Regions from separate parts of the Streptomyces sp. NPDC001351 genome, predicted to be linked through region 4. Evidence: riboswitches for the same ligand, from Rfam matches in the RefSeq annotation. Region 4 holds a riboswitch; each other region holds the start of a gene.

Region 1 (6,837 bases), on a different contig from region 4:
CCGCATCGCACGCGTCGTCCCCGAGAGCCCGCAGCAGCGCCTGGTGGAAGTCCTCCGCCGAGGCCCCCGTGGTCAGGTCCAGCGGCCTGAGGGGCCGGAGCCCCTCGGAGAGACAGGCGTCGTACGTCAGCAGCCCCAGGGACTCGGAGTTCCCCAGGATCGCCACCCGTGGGCCCGCCGGCAGGGGCTGCCGTGCGAGCAGCAGGCCCGCGTCGACCAGCTCGGTGATCGTGTCCACGCGGATCAGGCCGGCCTGCCTGAGCAGCGCGGACACCGTCGCATGCGGCAGCCGGGTGGCCCGTACGGCATGTCCCTGCGGGGCGGATCCGGCGCCCTGGACCACGACCAGGGGCTTCGCGGCGGCCGTGCGACGGGCGAGGCGGGTGAACTTGCGCGGGTTGCCGATGGACTCCAGGTACATGAGGACGACATCGGTGTCGGGGTCGTCGTACCAGTACTGGATGACGTCGTTGCCGGACACGTCCGCGCGGTTGCCGGACGACACGAAGGTGGACACGCCCGTGACTCCCGTGACGCCGCCTCCTCGTCGCTGCAGCCGGGACAGCAGCGCGATGCCGATGGCGCCGGACTGGGCGAACAGACCGATCCGGCCGGGGCGGGGCATCTCCGGGGCGAGTGAGGCGTTCAGCCGTACCTCGGAGGACGTGTTGATGATCCCGAAGGCGTTCGGCCCGATGATCCGCATGCCGTACGTGCGCGCGTGCCGTACGAGTTCGCGCTGGCGCTCGCGCCCCTCGGGCCCGCTCTCGGCGTACCCGGCGGAGACGACGACGAGTCCCTGCACGCCGTGCTCGCCGCACTCGGTGACCGCCTCGGGGACGTGCTCGGCCGGCACGGCGACGACCGCGAGGTCGACGGGGCCGTCGATGTCGCGGACGGAGCGGTGGGCGGGGACGCCGTCGAGCTCCTTGACGTCTTGGGGGAGCGCCTTGTTCACGGCGTACAGCGCCCCGGTGAAGCCGGCGTCGCGGATGTTGTCGAGGATGCTGCGGCCCACGCCTGAGGGGCTGCGGCCGGCGCCGACCACGGCGACGGAGCCGGGCACGAGCAGCCGCCGCACCGAGCGCGCCTCGGCGCGCTGCTCACGCGCGCGCTGGACGGCGAGGGAGCGGTCGGTGGGTTCGAGGTCGAACTCCAGGCGTACGACACCGTCCTCGAAGCTGCGCTTCTGGGTGTACCCGGCGTCCGTGAACACCTTGATCATCTTGTTGTTGGCGGGCAGCACCTCGGCGGCGAAGCGGCGGATGCCGCGCTCCCGGGCGACCGCGGCGATGTGTTCGAGGAGGGCGGAGGCGACGCCGCGCCCCTGGTGGGCGTCCTGCACGAGGAAGGCGACCTCGGCCTCGTCGGCCGGAGCCGACGCGGGCATGCCGTCGGCGCCGATGCGGTCATAGCGTACGGTGGCGATGAACTCGCCGCCGACCGTGGCCGCGAGTCCCACCCGGTCCACAAAGTCGTGGTGCGTGAAGCGGTGGACGTCCTTGGCGGACAGACGAGGGTAGGGCGCGAAGAAGCGGTAGTACTTCGACTCGTCCGAAACCTGCTCGTAGAAGCTGACCAGGCGCTCGGCGTCATCAACGGTGATGGGGCGGATGCGCGCGGTGCCGCCGTCGCGCAGCACCACGTCGGCCTCCCAGTGGGCTGGGTACTCGTGCCGGTCCGGCGAGGTCTGCATGGGCCCCAGAGTACGGCTCGCGTCCGACAACGGCGCGAGGCAGTCTGTGGAGAACACGGCAGTCCGTTGAGAAGAGAACAAGGACGGAAGTCGGGCCGAGGCCGCGGCCCGACCGCCCACCCCGGACGGGACACAGGACCGCTCCGGAGACGTTTCACGTGTGGGAAACTGGTCTAGACAACCCTGAGACACTGAAGGGCAGCATCACATGGCTGAGCGCCGCGTCAACGTCGGCTGGGCCGAGGGCCTCCACGCCCGCCCCGCTTCCATCTTCGTCCGGGCCGCCACGGCCGCAGGTATCCCGGTGACGATCGCCAAGGCCGACGGCAACCCCGTCAACGCGGCCTCCATGCTGGCCGTTCTCGGCCTGGGCGCCCAGGGCGGCGAGGAGATCGTGCTCGCCTCCGAGGCCGAGGGTGCGGACGTCGCCCTCGACCGGCTGGCGAAGCTGGTCTCCGAGGGGCTCGAGGAGCTTCCCGAGACCGTCTGATCACGGCACCACAGAAGGGCTCGTCCGAATTGCCGGGCGAGCCCTTCGCATTTCCCGCGCAGGGGCGCTGCAATTTCCGATCACGGGCAGCAGAAACAATGCCCCTCGAATTGTTCCTTCTTTGTATACGGCGCCCGTGTTAATGCCGCAGGCCCGACATGTTTACGGCATGTTGCGAGTTCCTCACACCGTTCACCCGCTCCGGGCCGCCGAAGCGCAGCCGGTGCACGGCGCTCGAGCGCTCGGTGTGCAGCGCGGTGACCGCCCGCGCGCGCTCGCTGTCGCCGCGGGCCACGGCGTCGACGATCGCGCCGTGCTCCGCCCAGGACTCCACGGGGTTGGCCGGTGCCTCCACGGCGTACATCCAGGCGATCTTGTGGCGCAGCTGGGTCAGCATCGAGGTCAGCGCGGGGCTTCCGGAGGCCTGGGCGAGCGTCTCGTGGAACCAGCCCCCCAGGGAGCGCAGATCCTCGCTGTTGCCCCTCCTGGCCCGCTCCTGGCCCAGTCTGACCAGGCCGCGCAGGACCTTGAGATGGGCGTCGGTGCGCCGCTGGGCGGCCCGGGAGGCGCCGAGCGGTTCCAGCAGCATGCGCATCTCCAGCAGGTCGGCGGCCTCCTGCTCGGTCGGTTCCGCGACGCACGCGCCCGCGTGCCGCCGGGTCACCACGAAGCCCTCGGCCTCCAGGGTGCGCAGGGCCTCGCGCACGGGGACGCGCGAGACGCCGTAGCGGCGCGCGAGGAGTTCCTCGGTGAGGCGGCTGCCGCGCTCGTAGACACCGGCGACGATGTCGTCCCGGATCGCCGTGCACACCGAGTGCGCCGGAATACGCATGACCGACCTCCGACTTAATCCCCGTGAAACGTCGATGATTGACGTGTATCGGTGACTCTATTGCACGGAGCCGGAATTTCCGACGGCGGGCCGGAATCCATGGATATTTTTTGGACAGCGGGGCGGCAGAAACACCGAAAGCCCCGGCTCGGGAGCCGGGGCTTCAGCAGATCCTGCGATCCGTCGTCAGACGTTCACGCCGTGCGAGCGCAGATAGGCGACGGGGTCGATGTCCGAGCCGTACTCGGGGGTCGTACGGGCCTCGAAGTGCAGGTGCGGTCCGGTGGTGTTGCCGGTCGCGCCGGAGAGGCCTATCTGCTGGCCCGGGGTGACCGTCTGGCCCACCGAGACGCCGATGGACGACAGATGGCCGTACTGGGTGTACGTGCCGTCCTGCATCTTGATCACGATCTGGTTGCCGTAGGCGCCGCCCCAGCCGGTCTGGACGACGGTGCCGGCGCCGACCGCGTGGACGGGCGTACCGCTCGCGGCGTGGAAGTCGATGCCGGTGTGGCTGCCGGAGGACCACAGGGAGCTGCTGGCCCGGTAGCCGGTGGAGACGTACGAGTTCGATATCGGCGCCACGAACGTGTTGAGGCGCTTGCGCTCGGCCTCGCGGGCGGCGCGCTCCTTGGCCTCGCGCTCCTGCTTGGCCTGGGCGGCGGCCTTCTCGCGTGCCGCCTCCTGGGCCGCCTTCTTGAGCGCGGCCTCCTCGGCGGCCTGCTTCTGGGCGTCGGCCTGGGCGTCGATCTTGTCGGCGATCGTGTCGCCGATGGTGATGACGGGGGTGAGCCCGGTCTGCTCGACGGAGGTGTCGGCGGCGAGCGCGGGGGCTGCCAGGGTACCGATGACGCCGGTGGCGGCGAGGGCCGCGACCCCGGCGGCGCGGGTGCTGGTGCGGTGCATCCGTGCGGGGCGACGGTGCTTCCCGGTGGCGCGCGTGAACGCCATGTGGTGGCTGGTCCTTTCCTTCCCTCTCGCCTACCGGGTTAGCTGACGGGTTCGGAGCAGGAAGGTCTCCTACGGACTCCCTCGCTGCACGCGCGGGCGTCCGATTCACCCCAGGGACTGCGGTGGGTCCCCGGCTCCCCTGGCTCGCGCCGTACGGGGACTCGGCGATGGCTGTCCGGTGCCGCGGATGCGGCGCGGTGCCTGACGGACAGCCCGGAAGACGCTAAGCGGCAGCACTTTCAATCCCCAAACGGATCAAGGCGTTTGTAGCGCATCCCACAGGGCAGACAGGCAACTCTCCTTCGATTCTCCGCCAATTCGGACATAAGAGGGCCCTGGTGACGCATCCGTCACCAGGGCCACGCCACGCGCGCGTGCCGCTACTCGGCCGACACCACCGCGACTTCACCGATCCCGAGGGCCTCGACAGGCTCCTTGATCTGCGCCGCGTCCCCGACGAGAACCGTCACCAGACGGTCCACCGGGAAGGCGTTCACGACCGCCGCGGTGGCCTCCACGGTTCCGGTCGCGGCGAGCTGCTGGTACAGCGTCGCCTGGTAGTCGTCGGGCAGGTGCTGCTCGACCTGGTCGGCCAGGGTGCTCGCCACGGCCGCCGCGGTCTCGTACTTCAGCGGCGCCACACCGACCAGGTTCTGTACGGCGACGTCGCGCTCGGCGTCGGTGAGACCGCCCTCGGCGAGCGTGCGCAGCACCTTCCAGAGGTCGTCGAGCGCCGGGCCGGTGTTCGGGGTGTCGACGGAGCCGCTGATGGCGAGCATCGCGGCGCCGGAGCCGTCCGGGGCGGACCTGAGGACCTGACCGAACGCGCGCACACCGTAGGTGTAGCCCTTCTCCTCGCGCAGGACGCGGTCCAGGCGCGAGGTGAGGGTGCCGCCGAGGCAGTACGTGCCGAGCACCTGGGCGGGCCACACGCGGTCGTGCCGGTCGGCGCCGACGCGGCCGATGAGCAGCTGCGTCTGGACGGCGCCGGGACGGTCGACGATGATCACGCGCCCGGTGTCGTCGGCGGTCACCGGCGGCACGGGGCGGGGTTCGGCCTTGGAGCCGGTCCACGCGCCCAGGGTGTCGCCGAGCAGCGCGTCCAGGTCGATGCCGGTGAGGTCGCCGACGACGACGGCGGTGGCCGTGGCGGGCCGGACATGGCGGTCGTAGAAGGCGCGTACGGCCGCCGCGTCGATCTTCTCGACCGTCTCCTCGGTGCCCTGGCGCGGGCGCGACATGCGCGAGGTCGCCGGGAAGAGCTCCTTGGAGAGCTCCTTGGCGGCACGCCGCGAGGGGTTGGCCAGCTCGTGCGGGATCTCGTCCAGGCGGTTGCGGACCAGCCGCTCGACCTCGCTGTCGGCGAACGCGGGCGCCCTGAGGGCGTCGGCGAGCAGACCGAGCGCCTTGGTGAGACGGGAGGCCGGGACCTCGAGGCTCAGACGTACGCCCGGGTGGTCGGCGTGCGAGTCGAGGGTGGCGCCGCAGCGCTCCAGCTCGGCGGCGAACTCCTCGGCGGAGTGCTTGTCGGTGCCCTCGGAGAAGGCTCGCGCCATGATCGTGGCAACGCCCTCGAAACCGGCCGGCTCGGCCTCCAGGGGCGCGTCCAGGAGCACCTCCACGGCGACGACCTGCTGGCCGGGACGGTGGCAGCGCAGGACGGTCAGGCCGTTGTCGAGCGCGCCACGCTCGGGGGACGGGAACGCCCACGGCTTGGCCTCGCCCGCCCGGGGCTGCGGGTGGAACTGCATCGTGGCGAGCTCGGTCACTTGGCCGCCTCCTCGTTCTGGTCGGTGGCTTGCACCGTGGCTTCGGACTCGGGGTCTTCGGGGAAGTCCTCGTCCTGGGTGTGCTCCGCGGACTCGGGCGAGAGCGGCTCGTAGACGAGCACCGCGCGGTTGTCCGGGCGCAGGCGGGCCTTGGCGACCTCCTGGACCTCCTCGGCCGTCACCTCCAGGACGCGCTGTACGGCGGTGAGGGCGAGCTGCGGGTCGCCGAACAGGACGGCGAACCGGCACAGTTCGTCGGCGCGGCCCGCGACCGTGCCGAGCCGGTCCAGCCACTCGCGCTCCAACTGGGCCTGGGCGCGCTCCATTTCCTCGGCCGTGGGGCCCTCCGCGGCGAACCGGGCGAGCTCCTCGTCGATGGCGGCCTCGATCACCGGCACCTCGACGTCACCGGAGGTCTTCACGTCCAGCCAGCCCAGGGAGGGCGCTCCGGCCAGCCGCAGCAGACCGAACCCGGCCGCGACGGCCGTACGGTCGCGGCGTACCAGCCGGTTGTAGAGGCGGGAGGACTCGCCGCCGCCGAGGACGGTGAGCGCCAGGTCGGCGGCGTCCGCCGCGCGCGTGCCGTCCTCGGGCAGCCGGTAGGCCGCCATCAGGGCGCGCGCCGGGACCTCCTCCTCGATGACCTCGCGCAGCTGCTCGCCGATGATCTCGGGCAGCGAGCCGTCGCGGGGCTCCGGCTTCCCGTCGTGCGAGGCGATGGACCCGAAGTACTTCTCGATCCAGGCGAGCGTCTGCTCCGGGTCGATGTCGCCGACCACCGAGAGGACGGCGTTGTTCGGCGCGTAGTACGTGCGGAAGAACGCGCGCGCGTCCTCCAGGGTCGCCGCGTCCAGGTCGGCCATCGAGCCGATCGGCGTGTGGTGGTACGGGTGGCCCTCCGGGTAGGCGAGGGCGGTCAGCCTCTCGAACGCCGTGCCGTACGGCACGTTGTCGTAGCGCTGCCTGCGCTCGTTCTTGACGACGTCCCGCTGGTTCTCCATGGACTCGTCGTCGAGGGCGGCGAGCAGGGAGCCCATCCGGTCGGCCTCCAGCCAGAGGGCGAGCTCCAACTGGTGGGCGGGCATGGTCTCGAAGTAGT
Region 2 (6,837 bases), 190 kb from region 4:
TGCTCCCGGAAGTCGCCGAGCGCCACCGGCCGCCCGCGCTCCGAGGGCACACCCACCACGAAACCGACCTCGGCCTCGATGTCCAGGCGGACGGACGGCCCGAAGACGGGCGCCGCGTCGGCGGGCGCCTTGCGCTGCCCGGACGGCCGTACGACATCCGTGCCCGACACCACGACCGTGCCGGAGCGCCCGTGGTAACCGATCGGGAGGTGCTTCCAGTTCGGCGTCAGCGAGTCGGCGGCGTCAGGGCGGAAGATCTGGCCGACGTTGCGGGCGTGGTTCTCCGAAGCGTAGAAGTCGACGTAGTCCGCGACCTCGAACGGGAGGTGGAGCGTCACCGACGCCAGCGGATGCAGGAAGGGCTCGACCGCCTCCTGGTGCGCCGGTACCGTCACCCACGCCGTCAGCGCGCGCCGTACGTCCGACCAGGTGGTGCGGCCCGCGGCGAGCAGCGGGTTCAGCGAGGGCTGCGCGAGCAGGGAGGCGTACGGCGAGCCGAGCGCCCGCGCCGCCGCGCCCGCGTCGAGGACCTGGTCGCCGAGCCGGACACCGACGGTCCGCTCCGTCGAGCCGGCGGGGGAGAAGACGCCGTACGGAAGGTTGTGCGGGCCGAAGGGATCGCCCTCGGGGACATCGAAGGGGGGCATGGGGTGCTGCCTCACTCTCACTGTGTCGCGAACCGTCTGTCGTGTGCCACCTGCGCGAACCGTTGTATGGCCGCTGGGTGGCCGCGCCACACGTTACGGCTGCGTCGCCCATCTTGGGCAGTGTCTAAAGAGTTTGCAATGTCCGAATTGGGCTTGTCGGACGTGGCAATTCCGGCTTAGCGTCCTTTGGGGGACACGGACGGGGTGGGTCCGGTCCGTAGGGGGGACGCGTGGGGGGACCCGTGGCCAGCAGCACGCGCAGTGTGCCGTTCGCGGCCGACCGTGAAGTGCCCGGCCTGATCGTCAAGTTCGGCGACTACCCGCTGCACCACGGCGGTGTGGGTGCGATCCGCAGCCTTGGCCGCCTCGGCGTGCCGATGTACGCGATCACCGAGGACCGCTACACACCCGCCGCCGCCTCCCGCTACCTCGAGAAAGCCTTCGTCTGGCCGACCACCGGCACGGAGGAACCCGCCCGGCTGGTGGAGGGCCTGCTGCGCATCGGGCGCCGCATCGGCCGCCCCACCGTCCTCGTCCCCACCGACGAGGAGGCCGCCGTCCTGATTGCCGAGCACCAGGACGTCCTCGCCGGCTGCTTCCTGTTCCCGCGGGTCGAGCACGCCCTGCCCCGCCGCCTCGCAAGCAAGCAGGGCCTGCACGAACTGTGCGTGGAACACGGCATCCCGAGCCCCACGGCCGCCTTCCCGCAGTCGTACGACGACATCGTCACGTTCGCCGAGAAGGCCCGCTTCCCGGTGGTGGCCAAGAACCGCGAGGCGTTCGTACGGCGCAAACGGCCGGCGGTGAACGGCACGACGCGGATCGCCACCCGCGAGGGCCTGCTCGGTCTCGCCCGCGACTGGGGCGAGTGCCCCGGGGTGATCCTCCAGGAGTACCTGCCCAGGGAGGACGCCGAGGACTGGATCGTGCACGCCTACTTCGACCAGGACTCGACGCCGCTCGCCATGTTCACGGGCGTCAAGGTGCGCTCCTGGCCGCCGCACGCGGGCATGACGGCGAACGCGTACGTCGTCGACAACCCGGAACTCGCGGACATCGCCGCGCGTTTCATCAAACAGATCGGCTTCACCGGCATCATCGACCTCGACCTGCGCTTCGACCGGCGCGACGGACAGTACAAACTCCTCGACTTCAACCCCCGCATGGGCGCCCAGTTCCGGCTCTTCGAGAACGAGTCGGGGGTGGACGTCGTCCGCGCCATGCATCTCGACCTGACCGGCCGCACCGTCCCGGAGGGGGAACAGCGGGCCGGCCACCGGTACATCGTGGAGAACATCGACCTGCCCGCCCTGCTCGCCTACCGCCGCAGCGGCTATACGACGCCGCACGCACCGGCGCGCGCGAGCGGCACGGAGCTGGCCTGGCTCGCGGGTGACGACCCGCTGCCGTTCCTCACGATGCTCGCGCGCTTCGTGCGGCCGGGCGCGAAGCACCTGTATCAGCTGTGGCGGACCAACCGCCGTGGCAGCACCACCAGTTCGGGCGGCTAGCCGGCCGGTCGGTCGCCCGAGACGAACCACACGAAGTGACGAAGTGAGCGTCCTGGGGAGGGACTTCGTGATTCAACCGGTTGCAGTCATCGGCGCCGGGCCCTTCGGCCTGTCGACCGCCGCCCATCTCCGAGCACGCGGACTGCCGGTCCGCGTCTTCGGCGAGCCCATGGTCAGCTGGCGCGACCACATGCCCGCCGGAATGCTCCTCAAGTCGACCCCTGCCGCCTCCAGTCTGGACGCGCCGCAGCAGGGCCACACACTCGCCGACTACTGCGACGCCGCCGGCATCAGGCGGCTGGTGACGGACGAGGACATCATCCCCGTCGAGACCTTCATCGCCTACGGCGAGTGGTTCCAGCAGAAGCTGGTGCCCGAACTGGAGCGGGTGCGGGTGGTGTCGGTGGACCGGCGAGGGGGCGACGGCTTCGAACTGAAGCTGGACTCCGGTGAGTTGTTCACCGCCCGCGCGGTCGTCGTGGCCACCGGCCTGTCCGGGCTCGCACACCTGCCGGCCGAACTGGCCACCGCCGCGGCGGACGGACCCACCCCCACGGGCCCGGTCTCCCACAGCTCCCAGCAGCACGACCTGACGCGCTACGCCGGCAAGGAACTGATCGTGATCGGCGCCGGCCAGTCTGCGCTGGAGACCGCGGCACTGGCTGCGGAGGCGGGCGCACAGGTGCGGGTGGTCTCCCGCGGCCGCGGCAGGGTCGCCTTCGGCGCACCACCGTGGAAGCAGCCCAGGCTGCGCCCCGAGTCGCCCTTCGGCCGCGCCTGGTCCCTGTGGGCCCTCAGCTACTACCCGCACCCCTACCGCTATCTGCCGGCCGAGGCCCGCCACTACCTGGTGCGCCGCGTCCTCGGCCCGCTCGGCGCGTGGTGGCTGCGCGACCGTTTCGAGGGAAAGGTGCAGGTCAGCGAGGTCGACCGGATCGTGCGGGCGGACGCGGCCGACGGCTGCCCGAAGCTGACGGTCCGCACCCACGCGGGCCGCATCCAGGACATGTCCGCGGACCACGTGATCGCGGCCACCGGATACCGGGTGGACATCGCGGCCATGGACTTCCTCGGCCACGGACTGCGCACGCGACTCGCGGTGAGCCGCGGCACCCCCAAACTGGGCGCGGGATACGTCTCATCGGTCCCCGGCCTGTACTTCACCGGCCTGCCGGCCGCGGCGTCGTACGGCCCGGTGATGCGCTTCGTGTGCGGCACCGAGTTCGCCTCTCCGAGGCTGGCCAAACACCTGGCGGCAGCGCACGGCTAGGCACGGGTCGCGGGCTCCTGCCTGACGATGAAGAGCCAACAAGGATAAGGGAGTTGAGCGAGGGCCGGTGGGGGAATCGGCCGTCGTCCGGTTCGCGATGAGTCGGTGGGGCGTCCTGTCCGTATTCTCTGATCATGGCCGCACCCACCGCATATGCACTCATCGCCACCGACCTGGACGGCACGCTGCTCCGAGGCGACGACACGCTCTCCGACCGGTCCCTCGCCGCTCTCGCACGGGTCGCCGGGGCCGGCGCCCGGCACCTGGTCGTGACGGGCCGGCCGGCCCCCAGGGTGCGGCCGCTCTTCGACCAACTGGGCGGCAGGGGGCTCGCGGTGTGCGGGCAGGGCGCGCAGGTGTACGACGTGGGCGCGGACCGTCTGCTGTGGTCCGTCACCCTGGACCGGGAGCTGGCCGAGACCGCCCTCGGCAAGATCGAGGCCGAGGTGGGCCAGGTGTACGCGGCTGTCGACCAGGACGGTGTGGAGGGACTCACGCTCATCGAACCGGGCTACCTGATGCCGCATCCGACGCTGCCGGCGGTCCGGGTCGACCGGCGCGACGACCTGTGGTGCGAACCCATCAGCAAGGTGCTGCTGCGCCATCCCGACCTGTCGGACGACGAGTTGGCGGCGACGGCGCGTTCGGTGGTGGGTTCGCTGGCCACCGTCACCATGTCGGGGCCGGGGACCGTCGAACTCCAGCCATGCGGCATCACCAAGGCGACGGGCCTCGCGCTGGCCGCCGCACACCTGGGACTCGGCCCGCAGCAGACGATCGCCTTCGGCGACATGCCCAACGACATCCCCATGTTCGACTGGGCCGCCCACGGCGTCGCCATGGCCAACGCCCACCCCGAACTGAAGGCGGTGGCCGACGAGATCACCCTGTCGAACGAGGACGACGGCATCGCCGTCGTCCTCGAGCGACTGTTCGTCGAGTCCGGGGAGCTCGCCGAATTCGTGGAGCTTTGAGCGGCCGCACCCGGAAGGGGTGCGGGGCTGTATCCATATGCGGCTCCGCCGCGATGGGGGTCCCCCCGCTCATGGGGGTCCCCCCCGCTCGAGCGAAGCCGAGAGCGGGGGAGAAGCCGAGAGCGAGGGAGCGACCAGCCACGACGGGCCCGCAGAGGACCGACAGTCCTCCGTGGCACTTCTAGCAGAGTGGCACTTCTGGCGGAGAGCTCAGTAGGCGCCGAACACGTTGTCGATCGACCCGTACCGCGCGGCAGCGTACTTGCAGGCGGCCGTGATGTTCGCGATCGGGTCGAAGGGGTTCATTGCCGTGCCGGGCACGTGGTAGGCGAGGAACGTCGGATCGATGACCTGCAGCAGACCCTTGGACGGAGTGCCGGCGAGCGCGTTCGAGTCCCAGTTGTTGATGGCGGCCGGGTCGCCCGAGGACTCGCGGATGATGTTGCGGTAAATGCCGTTGTACGTCCCGGGAATCCCGTTCTGCTTCATGACCTGGAGGGCGCCCCGGATCCAGCCGTCGAGGTTGTCGGCGTAGCCCATCGACTTCACGTTGGCCACGGTCGGGGTGGCCGCGGACGCACTGGTCGCCCCGATGAGCGGCAGGGCGAGAACGGCGGCGCCCGTACCGGTGACGGCGAGCTTGCGGGCGAGGCGGTTGTTTCTGGGGCGGCGGTGCTGACCTGTTGCAGACATGGCGGGATCCTCTCCGGCGCCTGCGAGGTGAGCTGTCGGGTTCGGGCGGGGAGATGCCCGGCCGCGCAGCCGTACGGCAACGCGACTTCACCCCTAGCCGGCCCGGGACGATGCCCGGTCCGGCGGCCTACCTGGTTCCCCCGCTCCTGCCGTGCGAGTGAGTTGGTCGATGGTCGTGCCCGGGCGGCGGCAGGATTCGGCGTCCACCCGACAGGCCGGGAACGTATGCGAGAGCACATGGCCGGAACAAGTGTCGGGCTCACAGATCAGGGCTATTGACCTTGGTCTGAGGCTTATGGGGCACTTGATCCTTTGCGGTTGCCAAGGCTCAACTCGCGTACGGAGGAGGGGAAGCGGCGGGAGGGCGGCCCTCGGCGGCCCGTACTGCCGTGTGAGTCAAGTCACCGGCATCCGCAAGGGCGGCAAATAGGACAATGGCCCCAACTCGTGGGCAACCAGCCGCTCATCGCCTCATTGGGGGGCGAAAGCGGAACCTGTGGTGTGGTGCACCTCGTTGTCATGACGGTCGCCTGTCGAGCACCCCGTGCCGGGCTCCGGAGGTCCTCGTGAGCCGATTTCGTGGGGGGAACGGGGGAACGGGGGAAGGGGGCGACCGTGCCGACTCGTACGGACGTGTCGGGAGGCGCGTCGGCCGACACCCCGATAGACAAGTCGATAGATATCCGTTCTTATCGGTTGATCAAAAACATACCGGTCGTGATCCGATACCACCCGGGCTGGACGGGTGGGCGGCATCGGTGATCGAAAGGTGACCGGATACGCTGACTTGAGTGATGTCAGCGACCTATCGACAAACCGTGTAACCGCCAGTAGACACCAGCAGACAGGAGACCCCTCGTGACCGTCGTCGGGCCGTTCGGGCTGAGCGTGCGGGACCAGGCTCTGGAAGCCGATGTCCAGGCCGGATTGGCGGCCGTCGAGGAAGGTTTGCTCGAAGCCACCAAGAGTGAGGTGCCCTTCATCACGGAGGCCGCCCAGCACCTGGTGCGGGCGGGCGGGAAGCGGTTCCGCCCGCTGCTCGTGATGCTCGCCGCCCAGTTCGGCGATCCGTATGCGCCTGGGGTCGTGCCGTCGGCCGTGGTGGTGGAGCTGACCCATCTGGCGACGCTGTACCACGACGACGTGATGGACGAGGCCGCCGTGCGGCGCGGCGTCGACAGCGCCAACGCCCGCTGGGGCAACTCGGTGGCGGTCCTCACCGGCGACTTCCTGTTCGCGCGCGCCTCGCACATCCTCGCCGACCTCGGGCCCGAGGCGGTCCGGGTGCAGGCCGAGGCGTTCGAGCGCCTGGTCACGGGGCAGATCCTGGAGACGGCGGGGCCGCAGGACGGACGGGACCCGGTCGACCACTACCTGGACGTGCTCGGTGGCAAGACGGGCTCGCTGGTGGCCGTGTCCTGCCGCTTCGGGGCGATGATGTCGGGCGCCGACGAGACGGTCGTGGATGTGCTGACGCAGTACGGGGAGCGGCTCGGGGTCGCCTTCCAGCTGGCGGACGACGTGCTGGACATCGCCTCCGAGTCGCGCGAGTCCGGGAAGACGCCCGGGACCGACCTCCGCGAGGGAGTCCCCACCCTTCCGGTGCTGCGGCTGCGGGAGCGGGCGGCGCGTCTGGGGCTTGCCGAGGACATCGCCCTGTGCGAGCTGCTGGACTCCGACCTGAGCGACGACGCGCGGCACGCCGAGGCGCTCGCCGGACTGCGGGCGCACCCCGCGCTGGA
Region 3 (6,837 bases), on a different contig from region 4:
CACGGAAGTTGCGGACTCCGGCCAGCTCGGGCTCGGTCGACGGGATCTGCTGCGTCACGGGGTTTCCTCCCAGTCCGCCCGGCCGGCGCGGCTCGTCGTCGGGCACCCTCCCGACGATACGACATGCATTCCTGAGGCAATGAGTTGTCCACAGGCGTTGCGACCAGGCCACACGTGCCTTGATGATGTTGCGGATTGGTCGCACCTGTTCGGATGTGTGAGGGCTTGATGCTGGAAATCGCAGACAACGGCCGTACGTGGCTCCTCTCGGGGCCGGCCAGCAGTTACGCCGTCCACCTCACCGAGGACGACGAGCTGCTGCACCTGCACTGGGGCCCCCGGATCGCGCTCGCCGACGCCGAGGCACTCGCCGTCCGCCCGCTGCCGGACTACTGGCCCTTCGAGTCCCCGCTCGACGGGCGCGAGGAATACCCCGTGGAGGGCGGTCCCCGCTTTGTGCGGCCCGCCCTGTCCGTGCGCGGCGACGAGCGGCGCGGCACCGAGTGGCGCTTCGAGACGTATGAGGCGGAGGGCGACCACCTCCGGCTGGGCTTCCGGGACGGTGGGCTCGCGATCACGCTGCACTACCGGATGCGGCACGACGTCGTGGAACGCTGGGTGACCCTCGACAACGAGGGGCCCGCCCTGGAGCTGCTGCGCGCCGACTCCGCGACCTGGACGCTGCCCGAGCGCGAGGAGTGGCGGCTGGCCCAGCTGCACGGCCGCTGGGCCGCCGAGTCCCGGCTGACCGCCTCTCCTCTCACCTACGGTGAGAAGATCATCGGCAGCCGCCGCGGCCACACCGGACACCAGCACCTGCCCTGGGTCGCCCTCGACACCGACGCCACCGAGGAGCGTGGCGAGGTCTACGGCTGCGCCCTGGGCTGGTCGGGTTCCTGGCGGATCGCGGTGGCGCAGCTCCCGGACGCGCGCGTGCAGATCACCGGCGGCCCCGGTTACGACGACTCGGGGCTGCTGCGTCTGGAGCCGGGGGAGTCGTACACCACTCCCGTCTTCGCCGGGCTGTGGAGCGACGGCGGTTTCGGCGGCGCGAGCCGCGCCTGGCACGCCTACCAGCGTGCGTACGTCATCCCCGACGCCGACCAGGACCGGCCGGTGCTGTTCAACTCCTGGGAGGCCACGGAGTTCGACATCTCCGAGGAGCAGCAGGGCACCCTTGCGCGGCGAGCCGCGGCGATCGGCGTCGAGCTGTTCGTGGTCGACGACGGATGGTTCGGCAAGCGCACCAGCGACCGCGCCGGACTCGGCGACTGGACGGTCAACCGGGACCGCTTCCCGAACGGACTCAAGCCCCTCGCGGACTATGTGCACGCCCTCGGCATGCAGTTCGGCATCTGGGTCGAGCCCGAAATGGTCAACCCGGACAGCGAGCTCTACCGTGCCCACCCCGACTGGGTGCAGTTCCAGCCGGGACGAAAGCGGACGGAATTCCGCAACCAGCTCGTGCTGAACCTGGCCCGGGAAGACGTCCAGGAATACCTCTGGGAGCAGCTCGACGCACTCCTGTCCAGCGCCCCGATCGACTATGTGAAGTGGGACTTCAACCGCTGCTTCACCGACGCGGGCTGGCCCGGCGAGCCCTACCCGCAGCGCCTCTGGGTCGATCATGTCCGTGCCCTGTACGCCCTGTTGGACCGGCTGCGGGCGGCCCACCCGAATGTCGCCTTCGAGTCCTGCTCGGGCGGCGGCGGCCGCATCGACCTCGGGATCATGAGCCGTACGGACCAGGTGTGGACCTCGGACAACACCGACCCGCTGGACCGGCTCGCCATCCAGCACGGCTTCAGCCAGATCCATCCGGCGCGGGTGATGGCCGCCTGGGTCACCGACAGCCCGAACACCCAGCTCAACGGCCGGGAAAGCTCGCTGCGCTTCCGGTTCGTGAGCTCCATGGCCGGCGTGCTCGGGGTCGGCGGGGACCTCACCCGGTGGACCGAGGAGGAGCTCGTCGAGGCCGGCGAGTGGGTGGCGCTCTACAAGGAGATCCGGCCGCTGGTGCAGCACGGGGACCTCTACCGGCTGCGGCCGCCGCGCGGCGGCCTGAGCGCGGTGCAGTACGTGCGCGGGGACGAGGCGGTCGTCCTCGCCTGGCTCCAGGCGCAGAGTCATGGCGAGCCCGTACCGGCGCTGCGACTTCGGGGCCTCGACCCGACAGCCTCGTATGAATGCCCCGAAACAGGCGAAATCCGCAGCGGTGCCGTATTGATGCATCACGGACTGCGTACCGGATTGCGTGGTGACCTCGACGCGGCAGTTTTCCGTCTGCGGCGCATCTGAGACTTCTGTCCGGATTGGCGCTCCTTCGGCCCCCTTCATTCCAACTCGCTCCCGAATAGAGGATTCTGGAGTCGGGGCACGTGAGGAGCGTCATATCCGTGACGGTGCGTGGCGCGTCATGTCCACGTAATTCAGGTGCTTTACAAGGGCGTTTGGCGGAGACGATCATCCGGGAATTCACGCAGGGTCACCGGGTTTTCGTACAAGGGATCAATAGAAACGCATTCTCGGGGAACCGGCACTTGTTGCTTTGCGTCTTGGTCGCTTACGTTCGCCACCAATCCGGACGGACGCCCAATCCTGCCGCCGCCCGGTGCCCGCAGAACTCACCCGTGAACGGCAGGAGCGGGGGACCCACAGGTACAACCGCCTGTTCCGGTCTCCGGAACGGCTAGGGGTAAAGCCGCGTCGCATGCGCGGCCGGGCATCTCCAGCCCGAACCCGACAGCTCACCTCGCAGGCGCCGGAGAGGAATTCGTCATGCCCGCGAAGGGTAAGCACCGCCGTCCGAAGCCCCAGCGCTTCACCCGCTCCATCGCCGTCGCCGGAACCGGTGGCGCCGCACTCGCTCTCCCGCTCATGGGGGCCACCGGCGCCCATGCCGCCACAACTCAGTCCGCTTCCCGGGCGGTTTCGGAAAAGGCCGTCCAGTCCCTTCCGGTCGCCGAGAAGAAGGCGGCGCAGAAGAGCGCCGCGGGCAATGCGGGCGTGCGGACCTATTCGGTGCGGGCCGGCGACTACCTCTCGAAGATCGCCGACGAGCAGCATGTCGCCGGCGGCTGGCACAGGCTCTACTCGGACAACCGCCGGGCCGTCGGCGACAACCCGTCGCTGATCCACCCGGGCCTGAAACTGGCGATCGGCCGGAAGGCCGCGACGGACACCACCGAGTCCTCGTCCTCGTCCGCCTCGAAGACGTCTTCGTCCGCCGACAGGGCGACCGCCACCAAGGTCTCCGAGTCCGCCCCCACCGGCTTCACCCTCCCGGTGATCGGCGGCACCATCGGCACCGGCTATCACGTGGCCGGCAGCATGTGGTCCAGCGGGTACCACACCGGCGTCGACTTCGTCGTCCCGACCGGCACCTCCATCAAGTCCGTGGGTGCGGGCACGGTCGTCTCCGCGGGCTGGGGCGGCGCCTACGGCAACCAGGTCGTCGTCCGGCTCGCCGACGGCTACTACGCCCAGTACGGGCACATGTCCCAGATCTCCGTCTCGGCCGGCCAGACCGTGGCCGAGGGCCAGCAGCTCGGCCTCTCCGGCGCGACCGGCAACGTGACCGGCCCGCACCTGCACTTCGAGATCCGCACCACGCCCGACTACGGCTCCGACGTGGACCCGGTCGCCTACCTCCGCTCGAAGGGCGTCGGCGTCGGCTGACCTCCCCTCACAACCACCTGCCTGACACGCAGCCGAAGGCCGGACCTCGATCCCCGGGTCCGGCCTTCGGTGTGTCCGGCTGTGCGCCTGTTTGCCGTGTTGCGCCTGGAGTGCACACAGCACCGACCAGCAGCCGTACGCACGTGGGCACTTCGCCTTCCGGGCCACATGGAGCCATTTCCGGATCGCCGACTTCAAGGTCCGGCGCCCCGCCCCGCAGCATCGCTGACGCGTCAACATCCCTGCTCGGAGGGTTATTCCGGGCTTGGCGAACACTTTAGAAGTGGCTTATCTCACCGCGCGTCAACCCTTTCCTACGGTCGCGTAGGTCACATTCGAAGGTGAATCATGGTCGATGTGGCAGACGATTCGAAGAGTGACAGCAGATCAGTGATCGGGTCGTACGTTGCGGTGGGGGACAGCTTCACCGAGGGCGTCGGCGATCCCGGCCCCGACGGGGCGTTCGTCGGCTGGGCCGACCGGTTCGCGGTACTTCTCGCGGACCGGCGACCCGAGGGCGACTTCAGGTACGCGAACCTCGCCGTGCGCGGCAAACTGCTCGACCAGATCGTGGAGGACCAGGTTCCGCAGGCCGTCGAACTGGCGCCGGACCTGGTCTCCTTCTGTGCGGGCGGCAACGACATCATCCGTCCCGGCACCGACCCCGACGAGGTCGCCGAGCGCTTCGAGCGGGCGGTGGCCCGGCTCACCGAAGCCGCCGGCACGGTCATGGTGACCACCGGCTTCGACACCCGTGGCGTTCCCGTGCTCAAGCATCTGCGCGGCAAGATCGCCACCTATAACGGGCATGTACGGGCCATCGCCGACCGGTACGGCTGTCCCGTGCTCGACCTGTGGTCCCTGAAGACCGTTCAGGACCGCAGGGCGTGGGACGGCGACCGCCTCCACCTCTCACCCGAGGGGCACACGCGCGTGGCGCTGCGCGCCGGGCAGGTCCTCGGCCTCGAGGTTCCGGCCGACCCCGACCAGCCCTGGCCGCCGCTCCCGCCGCGCGGCACCCTCGAGGTGCGACGGGACGACGTGCACTGGGCGCGCGAGTACCTGGTGCCGTGGATCGGCCGCCGACTGCGCGGCGAGTCGTCCGGGGACCACATCACGGCGAAGGGTGCGCTGTCGCCGGACGACATCAAGATGCGGATCGCTTCGGTGGCGTGAGTGCTGCCTTGGGGCGCCCTGAAACCGTGCCGGGCGGGGCGCTCGCGATGGCTTGAGAGCGGATCGCTACGGCGAGCGGAGACGCGGCCCGGCGGCACCGAGCCCCCGCCGAGTGCGGGGGCTCAGTGCTCCGTCGCCGTCAACGCCGCCCGCTCCAGCCCCAGTTCCCGGGCCAGCGCCTCGTCCACCCACTCCTGCGCCCGCGCCCGCGACACCGCACCGGCGTACGAGGTGAGTTGCACGGCGAGCCCGTCCAGCAGCGCGGTCAGGCGCAGGGCGGCGCCGTGCGGGTCCGGGCAGTGGAACTCACCCGCGGCCACGCCCTCCGCGACGACCTCGGCGATCGCCGCCTTCCACTGCTTGTCGAGGTCGCGCGTGACCTCCCGCAGAGCGGGCTCGCGCAGCGCCGCCGCCCAGCCCTCGATCCACAGCCGCCAGCCCTTGGCCTGGCCCGTCGGCGCGTACCAGCGCACCGCCGACCGCAGTCGGCGCAACGCCGTCGTACGGCGGCCGAGAAGCTTGCGCAGATGCGCGAGGTCGTCCTCGGCGGCGAAGGTGAACGCGGCGGCGACCAGCTTCTCCTTGGTGGAGAAGTGGTACAGCACCAGCGCGTTGCTCACGCCGAGCGCCGAGGCCACGTCGGCGATCCTGACCGCCGCCACACCCCGCGCCTCGATCTGCCCGATGGCGGCCCGCAGCAACTCCTCACGCCGCTCGGCCACGCTCAACCGCACTCTCGCCACGCGGTCACCCTATTCCGTCGCCGCTGGTGACGCCGGGCGAGGTCGGCACGTGGCGGGTTCGCGACGGTGCGCAGTGCCGGCCGTACACCTGCTCGCCCCGGACCGTCGTCAGCGGTACCAGCCGAAGCGTTCCGCGATCACCGGCAGCCGGTCCGCGACGATGGCGTGCGCGGCCGCCCGCGGGGTCGTCCCGTCGGCCTGTGCGCGGGCCAGCATCTGTTCGGTCAGGGCGCGCATCGAGCGGCGGGTGTGGGCGAACGCCTCCTGAGCGTCCGCGCCGATGTCGCCGAACAGGGTCCACCACCACCAGGCATTGGTCCCGGAGTTGACGACCACGTCCGGCAGCACGGTCACCCCGCGCGCGGCCAGCAGCTCCTCAGCCTCGGGCAGTACGGGCATATTGGCCGCCTCGACGATCCAGCGGGCGGTGACGCGCTCCTGGCCGACGGCGTCGATCGCGTACGAGACCGCCGCGGGCACGAGCACCTCCGCCTCGGCCGACAGCCAGGCGTCGCCGGGCAGTTCACGGTCGCCGGGACGCAGGGCGGCGCGGTCCACGGTGCCGTGCGCGTCCCGCGCGGTGAGCAGCGCCTCGACGTCGAGGCCCGCCGGGTTGGCGATCGTGCCCTTGATGTCGGCGACGGCGACGACGGTGAGCCCGGCGCGCGCGAGGAAACGCGCCGTCGCCCCGCCCATCGTGCCCAGACCCTGTACGGCGACCCGGGTTCCGGCGTACGCCACCCCGGCCCGGTCGAGGGCCGCGAGCGCCGATTCGGCGACCCCGCACCCGCCGACCAGTTCGTCAAGACCGATGCCGTCCACCTCGATGGCGAACGCGTCCGCGAGCCGCCGCCGCGCCTCCGCCTCGTCGTCGAGCAGGGGATACACGGCCTGGATCGACGACACGAGCCCCGCCTCGGCCGCCGCCCGGTCCACCAGGTCCTGGCTGAGACCGAGGTCCTCCCCGGTGGTCCAGAAGCTTTCGACGTACGGCTTCATGGCCCGCAGATAGCGCACCAGCAGCGCGTACGCCCCCGGGTCCTGAGGATCGCAGTCGATGCCGCCCTTGGCGCCGCCCAGAGGGATGTAGCGGCCCTCGGGGTTGTAGTGCAGCGCCTCCTTCATGGTCATCCCGCGCGCGAGCCCGGCCACCTCGTCCAGGGTGCAGCCCGCGCGCATGCGCAGTCCGCCGCTGGAGACGCCGCGCACCAGCCGGTCGACGACCAGGAAGCCCTGGCGG
Region 4 (6,837 bases):
GTCGCGGTCGCCGCGCCCGCCACGGCGATCGTGAACGCCGTCCGGGCCGGACCGCCGTTGAGCGAGCGCCGGCTTGGCCTGCGGTGCGCTGCCACGTGGACTGCCCGTCCTTTCGTACGACCGCCCGTTCCGGGGCGGCTTACGCGTCCGGCGGCGGCCCGCACAGGGGGAGCGGGCCGCCGCCGGACCTTCTCGGCGGTGGTGGCCGACTGCCGCCCCTGGCCCGGGCGGCGGTGGGGAGCCGGTCACCTGGTGGAGGACGCTAAACCTGTCCGTGCCGGCTCGGTAACGCGATGTGCGGAAGTGCCCTCGGCGGATCGCCGGCTGACCGTATGCGGCCGTGATCCAGGACTCGCGCCGTCGACTTCACGCAGTGCGCTGACCGATGTGGTGGTTCCGGGACACGAGCGGGTGGCGGAGTGCTATGGGCCGCATATATGCAAGATCCACCGATGAAGGCCGGGGCGGTGTCCGGCGCCCCGCGCGCCCCTGTTTAAGCTCCGGCCTCATGGACGTACTCATCCATCTCTTCGTCGGCCTGCACATCATCGGCATCGCCGCGCTCCTCGGCGGCTTCTTCACCCAGATGAAGGCGATGGGCCGCGGCGAGGCCCGCTTCGTCCCGGCGATGCTGCACGGCGCGCTGACGATGCTGGTCACCGGCGCGATTCTGGTCGGCCTCAACCAGGCCGACGACCATCACGTCAACACCGTCAAGATCGGCGTGAAGCTGGCCCTGCTGATCGTGATCCTCGGCCTGGTCTATGTGAAGCGGGAGGACGAGAAGATCGACAAGAGCCTGTTCGGGCTGGTGGGCCTGCTCACCACGGCGAACATCTTCATCGCGGTGCTGTGGACCTGATGCCGGCACGGGCCGCGACGACGGCTCCCGCGGCGACGGACAGCACGGCTGCCGCCGTCATCCCCAGCGGGAAAACGATCGCGCGGCGCCACACGTCGTAGCCGCGCCGCGGCCTGACCGCCTCGGCGACGAGCAGTACGGCGTACCAGGCCGGGTCGAGCACGAGCAGTGCCACGGTGACGGCGCGCAGGACACCGCACTCGTCGCCGTTCCACAGATACAGGCGCGCGCTGTCCGCCGGGACGAGCTTCGATCCGGCGACCGTCATTGTGTCGGTCGGGCTGCACCTGACGGGTACGAGGTGCTGTCGAGGGTCGTCCTGGGCCTGGCCCGTGTCGCCCGGGTGGCGCTTGCGGCAGGCGTCGGTGTCCGTCTGGTGCGGGAGCCGGAGAGGTGGCGGGCGGAGGCGGGGGCGCCGGGAGCGCTGACCGCCGTCGCGGCGACCGCCGTCCTCGGGACCCGGTTCTCCGCCCTCGGACGGCAGACCCTCGCCGCGGCCCTGCTCGCGCCGGCGGCCGTGCCGTGGCCGCTGCTGCCGGCCTGGCGCGGTGTTCCTGTGCTTGCGTGGCCACACAGGGGGCTCGCGGTGCTCGGCGCCACGCTCGCCGGGGCGGAGGCGACGGCATGGCTCGCGCACGCGGCGCTCGCGCTGCTCCGGCTCGGGCTCGTCCTCTACGGCTGCGCGCTCGCCGTCACAGCGGCCCCGGCCGCAGGCGAACGCTGCGCCCAGCAGGAGCGGAGAGAGGCGGGGCCTGACATGGGGCCATGCCAAGGAGTGCGTCGCGGGTTGAGCGCGGCCACGCGCGCGTGCGTCACAAACTGCCCCGCACGCGCGCGTGCCCTGCCCTGCGGTGCCTCAGGCAGGCCGCACCACACTGTGGATGATCGATTCGCCGCCGTAGTAGATCGACTCCTCGCGCACGTATGCGCCGGGCTTGGGGGCGTGGATCATCATGCCGTTGCCGATGTAGATGCCGACGTGGCTGATGTCGTCGTAGAAGAAGATCAGGTCGCCGGGCTGCGCGTCGGTCAGGGAGACCGTGGTGCCGGCGTTGACCTGGTCGTAGGTGGTACGGGGGAGGTCGACGCCGGCGGCCTTCCAGGCGGCCTGGGTGAGGCCGGAGCAGTCGTAGGACTCGGGGCCGGTGGCGCCCCAGACGTACGGCTTGCCGATCTGCGCGCGGGCGAAGGCCAGCGCCTTCTCGGCCTTGGTGGCGTACGAGGAGTCGCTGGTGGAGGTGGATCCCGAGCCGGAGGAGCCGCTGTCCTGGGCCGCGGCCTCTTCCTTGGCCTTCTCCGCCGCCGCCTGCTGCTTCGCCAGCTCCGCGGCCTTGCGGGCGGCCTCTTCCTCCTTCTGCTTCTGGATCGCCGCGAGCCGCGCCTTCTCCTCGGCGGTCAGCTTCGACAGCAGCTCGCGCGCGTCGGAGAGCTTCTTCTGCACCGTGGACTTGGCGGTCTGCAGGTCGTGCTGTGTCGCGGTGAGCGTCTCGAGGCTCCTGGAGGCCTCCTGGCGCTTCTTCATCGTCGCGGACTGCTCGGTGAAGTACTCGTCGACCGCGCTCTTCTGACGAGAGGTCAGCCGACTCATCAACTGCGTCTGGTCGAAGTAGTCCTGCGGGGAGTCCGCGAGCAGGAAGGTCGCCGTGTCGGGTGCGGCGGCTCCGGTCCGGTACTGGGCCGCGGCGAAGGAACCGAGCTGGTCCCGCTCCTCGTTGAGCTTCTGCGTGCGCTTGGCGACGTCGTCGAGGAGGGTGTCGACGTTCTTGCGCTGCTTCGTGGTCTTCTCTTTGGCCGCGTTGTACTTCTCGGTGGCCGACTCCGCCTGGCGGTAGAGGTCGTCGACCTTCTTCTCGACCTCTTCGAGGCTGGGGTTGCCGTCGGCGGCGGGGGCGGCGTTCGCCGACTGGGACAGCAGGGCCACCGAGGTGAGGGCGGCCGTGGCGAGGGCGGGGGTGCGTATGCCTGCTACGCGCGTACCCGCGGGGCGCGACTTGCGGTGCGACGCCAAGGGAGGCGACTCCTTCCATGTTCCGCCTACCGGGTTAGCTGTCGGGTTCGGGCGGGTGGTTCGGAAGGGTTGCCCTACGGTCCGTGCCCCGAAAGGGAGGAGGACCGATTCACCCCAAGGTCGGTGTGGGTCCCCGGCTCCGGATGCGCGGCGGCGCTCCGGACTCGGCGGAGGCCGCGCGGCCCGGCGACGTTCGCCGGTGGGGGTCGTGCGGCCTGCCGGAACGGTAGCCAACTCGTGTGGCCCCTGTGAAGGTTGATGTTCGATATGCCCGATACATTTTCGTGACCTTCGGTCAGGGGGCCGGGTACGGTCGCCAATCCGGAACCCTCTGTGGAGGCTGGGCATGTTTTGATCGGAGTCGTAGTCTTCGACCCGCTTCCGGCGGATTGCTTCCAGCCTGGAAGTCGCCGTCCGCCTACGGGGCGGCATGATCCATGTCCCTGGTCGATTACGGACCGTGACGGTGCGGTTCTGGAGGGCGAGAGGGCGCCAGTGGTCGGCTCTGGAGGAATCAGGGATTCTGCGGCCGCGGCACCCCGGGGAGCCCGCGGATTCCGGCGATGTTCTCAGGGCGGCGGCGGGCTGTCAGTGGGGCACCCTAGACTCGGAGAGCGATGAGCAGCCTCTTTGACGACAGCTTCCTGGCGAACCTCCAGGCCCCCCGCGGGCACGAGGAGGAACCTCCGCCGCCGCCCGAGGACGATCACGTACCGGAGCCGGTTCCGGACGATCTGTTCGGCGGGAAGTTCGACGTGCCACCGGACCGGGAGGCCTACTACCGCGACGGCGCCCCCCGCCCGGCGGTCGACCCGGCCGCGCTCCTGGACGGGCTGAACGAGAACCAGCGCGCGGCCGTCGTCCACTCCGGCACCCCCCTGCTCATCGTGGCCGGTGCCGGCTCCGGCAAGACCCGCGTGCTCACCCACCGCATCGCCTACCTCCTGGGCGAGCGGAACGTGCATCCGGGCCAGGTCCTCGCGATCACCTTCACCAACAAGGCCGCGGGTGAGATGAAGGAGCGCGTCGAGCAGCTCGTCGGCCCGCGCGCGAACGCGATGTGGGTGATGACCTTCCACAGCGCGTGCGTGCGCATCCTGCGCAGGGAGTCCAAGAAGCTCGGTTTCACCTCCTCCTTCTCGATCTACGACGCGGCCGACAGCAAGCGCCTGATGGCCCTGGTCTGCCGCGACCTGGACCTCGACCCCAAGCGCTACCCGCCGAAGTCCTTCAGCGCCAAGATCTCGAACCTGAAGAACGAGCTGATCGACGAGGAGGACTTCGCCGCCCAGGCCGCCGACGGCTTCGAGAAGACCCTCGCCCAGGCCTACGCCATGTACCAGTCAAGGCTGCGCGAGGCGAACGCCCTCGACTTCGACGACCTGATCATGACGACGGTCAACCTGCTGCGCGCCTTCCCGGACGTCGCCGAGCACTACCGCCGCCGCTTCCGGCACGTCCTGGTCGACGAGTACCAGGACACCAACCACGCCCAGTACGCGCTCGTGCGGGAACTCGTCGGCACCGGCACGCACGATGAGGACGTACCGCCGAACGAGTACGACCTCCAGCCCGCCGAACTCTGCGTCGTGGGCGACGCCGATCAGTCGATCTACGCCTTCCGCGGTGCGACGATCCGCAACATCCTCCAGTTCGAGGAGGACTACCCGGACGCGACGACGATCCTGCTGGAGCAGAACTACCGCTCCACCCAGACGATCCTCTCCGCGGCCAACGCGGTCATCGAGCGCAACGAGTCCCGCCGCCCCAAGAACCTGTGGACGAACGCGGGCGCGGGCGCCCGCATCACCGGCTACGTCGCCGACACGGAGCACGACGAGGCCCAGTTCGTCGCCGACGAGATAGACCGTCTCACGGACGCCGGCGAGACGAAGGCCGGAGACGTCGCCGTCTTCTACCGCACCAACGCCCAGTCCCGTGTCTTCGAAGAGGTCTTCATCCGCGTCGGCCTGCCCTACAAGGTCGTCGGCGGTGTCCGCTTCTACGAGCGCAAGGAGGTCCGGGACGTCCTCGCCTATCTGCGAGTGCTGGCCAACCCCGAGGACTCGGTGCCGCTGCGCCGCATCCTCAACGTGCCCAAGCGCGGCATCGGCGACCGCGCGGAGGCGATGATCGACGCCCTCGCCCAGCGGGAGAAGATCAGCTTCCCGCAGGCGCTGCGCCGCGTCGACGAGGCATACGGCATGGCCGCGCGGTCGGCCAACGCCGTCAAGCGGTTCAACACGCTGATGGAGGACCTCCGGACGATCGTCGAGTCCGGGGCGGGCCCGGCGACCGTCCTGGAGGCGATCCTCGAACGCACCGGCTACCTCGCCGAGTTGCAGGCCTCCACCGACCCGCAGGACGAGACCCGCATCGAGAACCTCCAGGAACTCGCCGCCGTGGCCCTGGAGTTCGAGCAGGAGTCGGGTGAGGGTGAGGAGTCAGGCTCTCTCGCCGACTTCCTGGAGCGCGTCGCGCTGGTCGCCGACTCCGACCAGATCCCCGACGAGGAGGAGGACGGCTCCGGAGTCATCACCCTGATGACCCTGCACACCGCCAAGGGCCTCGAGTTCCCGGTGGTCTTCCTCACCGGCATGGAGGACGGCGTCTTCCCGCACATGCGCGCCCTCGGCCAGACCAAGGAGCTGGAGGAGGAGCGCCGGCTCGCGTACGTCGGCATCACGCGCGCGCGTGAGCGGCTGTATCTGACGCGGTCGTCGCTGCGCAGCGCGTGGGGGCAGCCGTCGTACAACCCGCCCTCCCGGTTCCTGGAGGAGATCCCGGCGCAGCACGTCGACTGGAAGCGCACGGGCGCCGCCGCCCCGGTCTCCTCCGGCCCGGCGTCGGGCCTGGCCGCCTCCTTGTCGTCCTCCCGCTCGCGCTCGTCGGCATCGGGAGCGTCCGGTTTCGCCACGAGCCGGGCCTCCGAGAAGCCGGTGGTCTCGCTGGCCGTGGGCGACCGGGTCACGCACGACCAGTTCGGGCTCGGCACGGTCGTGGCCGTGAAGGGCACGGGCGGCAACGCCGAGGCGACGATCGACTTCGGCGACACCAAGCCGAAGCGCCTGCTGCTGCGGTACGCACCGGTCGAGAAGCTGTAACTGCCGGTGCCCCACCGCCCGTCGTGGGGGTCCCCCCGCTTGAGCGAAGCCGAGAGTGGGGGAGGTCGAGGACGAGGCCGTTCAGGCCGAAAGGAGGGTCTGGGGGGCAGCCCCCAGCTCTCCTACGTCGGGTCCAGCCCGTGACTCCGCAGCCACGGCAGCGGGTCGATCGCCGACCCCCCGCCCGGGCGGACCTCGAAGTGCAGGTGCGGACCGGTCGAGTTGCCGGAGTTCCCGGAGTAGGCGATCGGGTCGCCGGCCTTGACCGTCGTACCGGAGGCGACGCGATAGCTGGAGAGGTGGCAGTACCACGTCTCCGTGCCGTCCTTCGCGGTCACTATCATCATGTTCCCGTACGCGCTGTTCCACTGCGTGCGGACGGTGCCGTCGGTCGCGGCCATCACCGTCGTGCCGTACGAGACCGGGAAGTCGATGCCGGTGTGCACGGACATCCAGTTGATGCCGGCCTGGCCGAAGTAGGCGCTGAGCCCCTTCTGGGTGACCGGAAGGACGTACTTCGGGCGCAGCCGCTCCTTGCGGGCCGCCTCCGCTGCCGCCTTCTTCTTCTCGGCCTCCTGCTGGGCCTTGAGGTCGATGCGCTCCTGCGTACGGCTGGCCCGGTCGGCGAAGTCGTCGGCTCCGGCGGAGAGGCTCCGGAGCTGGGTGTCCAGCTTGTTGTTGGCGGCGGATGGTTTCACCGCATGTGCGTCAGACGCGGTCGTCGAGGTGCCCTGGTCGCCGCTGAAGGTGCCCACGGAGGCGGCGGCGATACCGGCCACGCCCACCACACACGCGGAGGGCACGGCGATGGTCAGCAGCGCGGACCGCTTGGCGGGCGCGCGACGGCGGGAACGGGCCCCGCT

Evidence for each region. A riboswitch is a leader RNA that binds a small molecule or an ion and turns the genes downstream of it on or off. The one in region 4 is predicted to bind cyclic di-AMP.
Region 1: another riboswitch for cyclic di-AMP. It lies ahead of ACFY1U_RS43670 (M23 family metallopeptidase); the one in region 4 lies ahead of ACFY1U_RS07220 (NlpC/P60 family protein).
Region 2: another riboswitch for cyclic di-AMP. It lies ahead of ACFY1U_RS06295 (transglycosylase SLT domain-containing protein); the one in region 4 lies ahead of ACFY1U_RS07220 (NlpC/P60 family protein).
Region 3: another riboswitch for cyclic di-AMP. It lies ahead of ACFY1U_RS13310 (peptidoglycan DD-metalloendopeptidase family protein); the one in region 4 lies ahead of ACFY1U_RS07220 (NlpC/P60 family protein).

The regions. Positions count from the first base shown of each region.
Region 1 is NZ_JBIAWS010000018.1:118,604-125,440, reverse strand. Features, by position in the region: gene ACFY1U_RS43685 (GNAT family N-acetyltransferase) at 1-1,696, opposite strand, end outside; gene ACFY1U_RS43680 (HPr family phosphocarrier protein) at 1,905-2,186, shown strand; gene ACFY1U_RS43675 (GntR family transcriptional regulator) at 2,326-3,018, opposite strand; gene ACFY1U_RS43670 (M23 family metallopeptidase) at 3,205-3,969, opposite strand; cyclic di-AMP (ydaO/yuaA leader) riboswitch at 3,982-4,146, opposite strand; gene ACFY1U_RS43665 (M16 family metallopeptidase) at 4,350-5,738, opposite strand; gene ACFY1U_RS43660 (M16 family metallopeptidase) at 5,735-6,837, opposite strand, start outside.
Region 2 is NZ_JBIAWS010000002.1:158,327-165,163, forward strand. Features, by position in the region: gene fahA (fumarylacetoacetase) at 1-647, opposite strand, end outside; gene ACFY1U_RS06280 (ATP-grasp domain-containing protein) at 890-2,158, shown strand; gene ACFY1U_RS06285 (NAD(P)-binding domain-containing protein) at 2,226-3,428, shown strand; gene ACFY1U_RS06290 (HAD family hydrolase) at 3,563-4,402, shown strand; gene ACFY1U_RS06295 (transglycosylase SLT domain-containing protein) at 4,613-5,095, opposite strand; cyclic di-AMP (ydaO/yuaA leader) riboswitch at 5,100-5,274, opposite strand; gene ACFY1U_RS06300 (polyprenyl synthetase family protein) at 5,954-6,837, shown strand, end outside.
Region 3 is NZ_JBIAWS010000003.1:666,265-673,101, reverse strand. Features, by position in the region: gene ACFY1U_RS13320 (tyrosine-protein phosphatase) at 1-58, opposite strand, end outside; gene ACFY1U_RS13315 (alpha-galactosidase) at 229-2,298, shown strand; cyclic di-AMP (ydaO/yuaA leader) riboswitch at 2,616-2,774, shown strand; gene ACFY1U_RS13310 (peptidoglycan DD-metalloendopeptidase family protein) at 2,779-3,678, shown strand; gene ACFY1U_RS13305 (SGNH/GDSL hydrolase family protein) at 4,069-4,854, shown strand; gene ACFY1U_RS13300 (TetR/AcrR family transcriptional regulator) at 4,977-5,597, opposite strand; gene ACFY1U_RS13295 (Glu/Leu/Phe/Val dehydrogenase dimerization domain-containing protein) at 5,706-6,837, opposite strand, start outside.
Region 4 is NZ_JBIAWS010000002.1:346,998-353,834, forward strand. Features, by position in the region: gene ACFY1U_RS07205 (NlpC/P60 family protein) at 1-95, opposite strand, end outside; gene ACFY1U_RS07210 (hypothetical protein) at 509-862, shown strand; gene ACFY1U_RS07215 (hypothetical protein) at 840-1,130, opposite strand; gene ACFY1U_RS07220 (NlpC/P60 family protein) at 1,719-2,870, opposite strand; cyclic di-AMP (ydaO/yuaA leader) riboswitch at 2,879-3,036, opposite strand; gene pcrA (DNA helicase PcrA) at 3,488-5,974, shown strand; gene ACFY1U_RS07230 (M23 family metallopeptidase) at 6,097-6,837, opposite strand, start outside.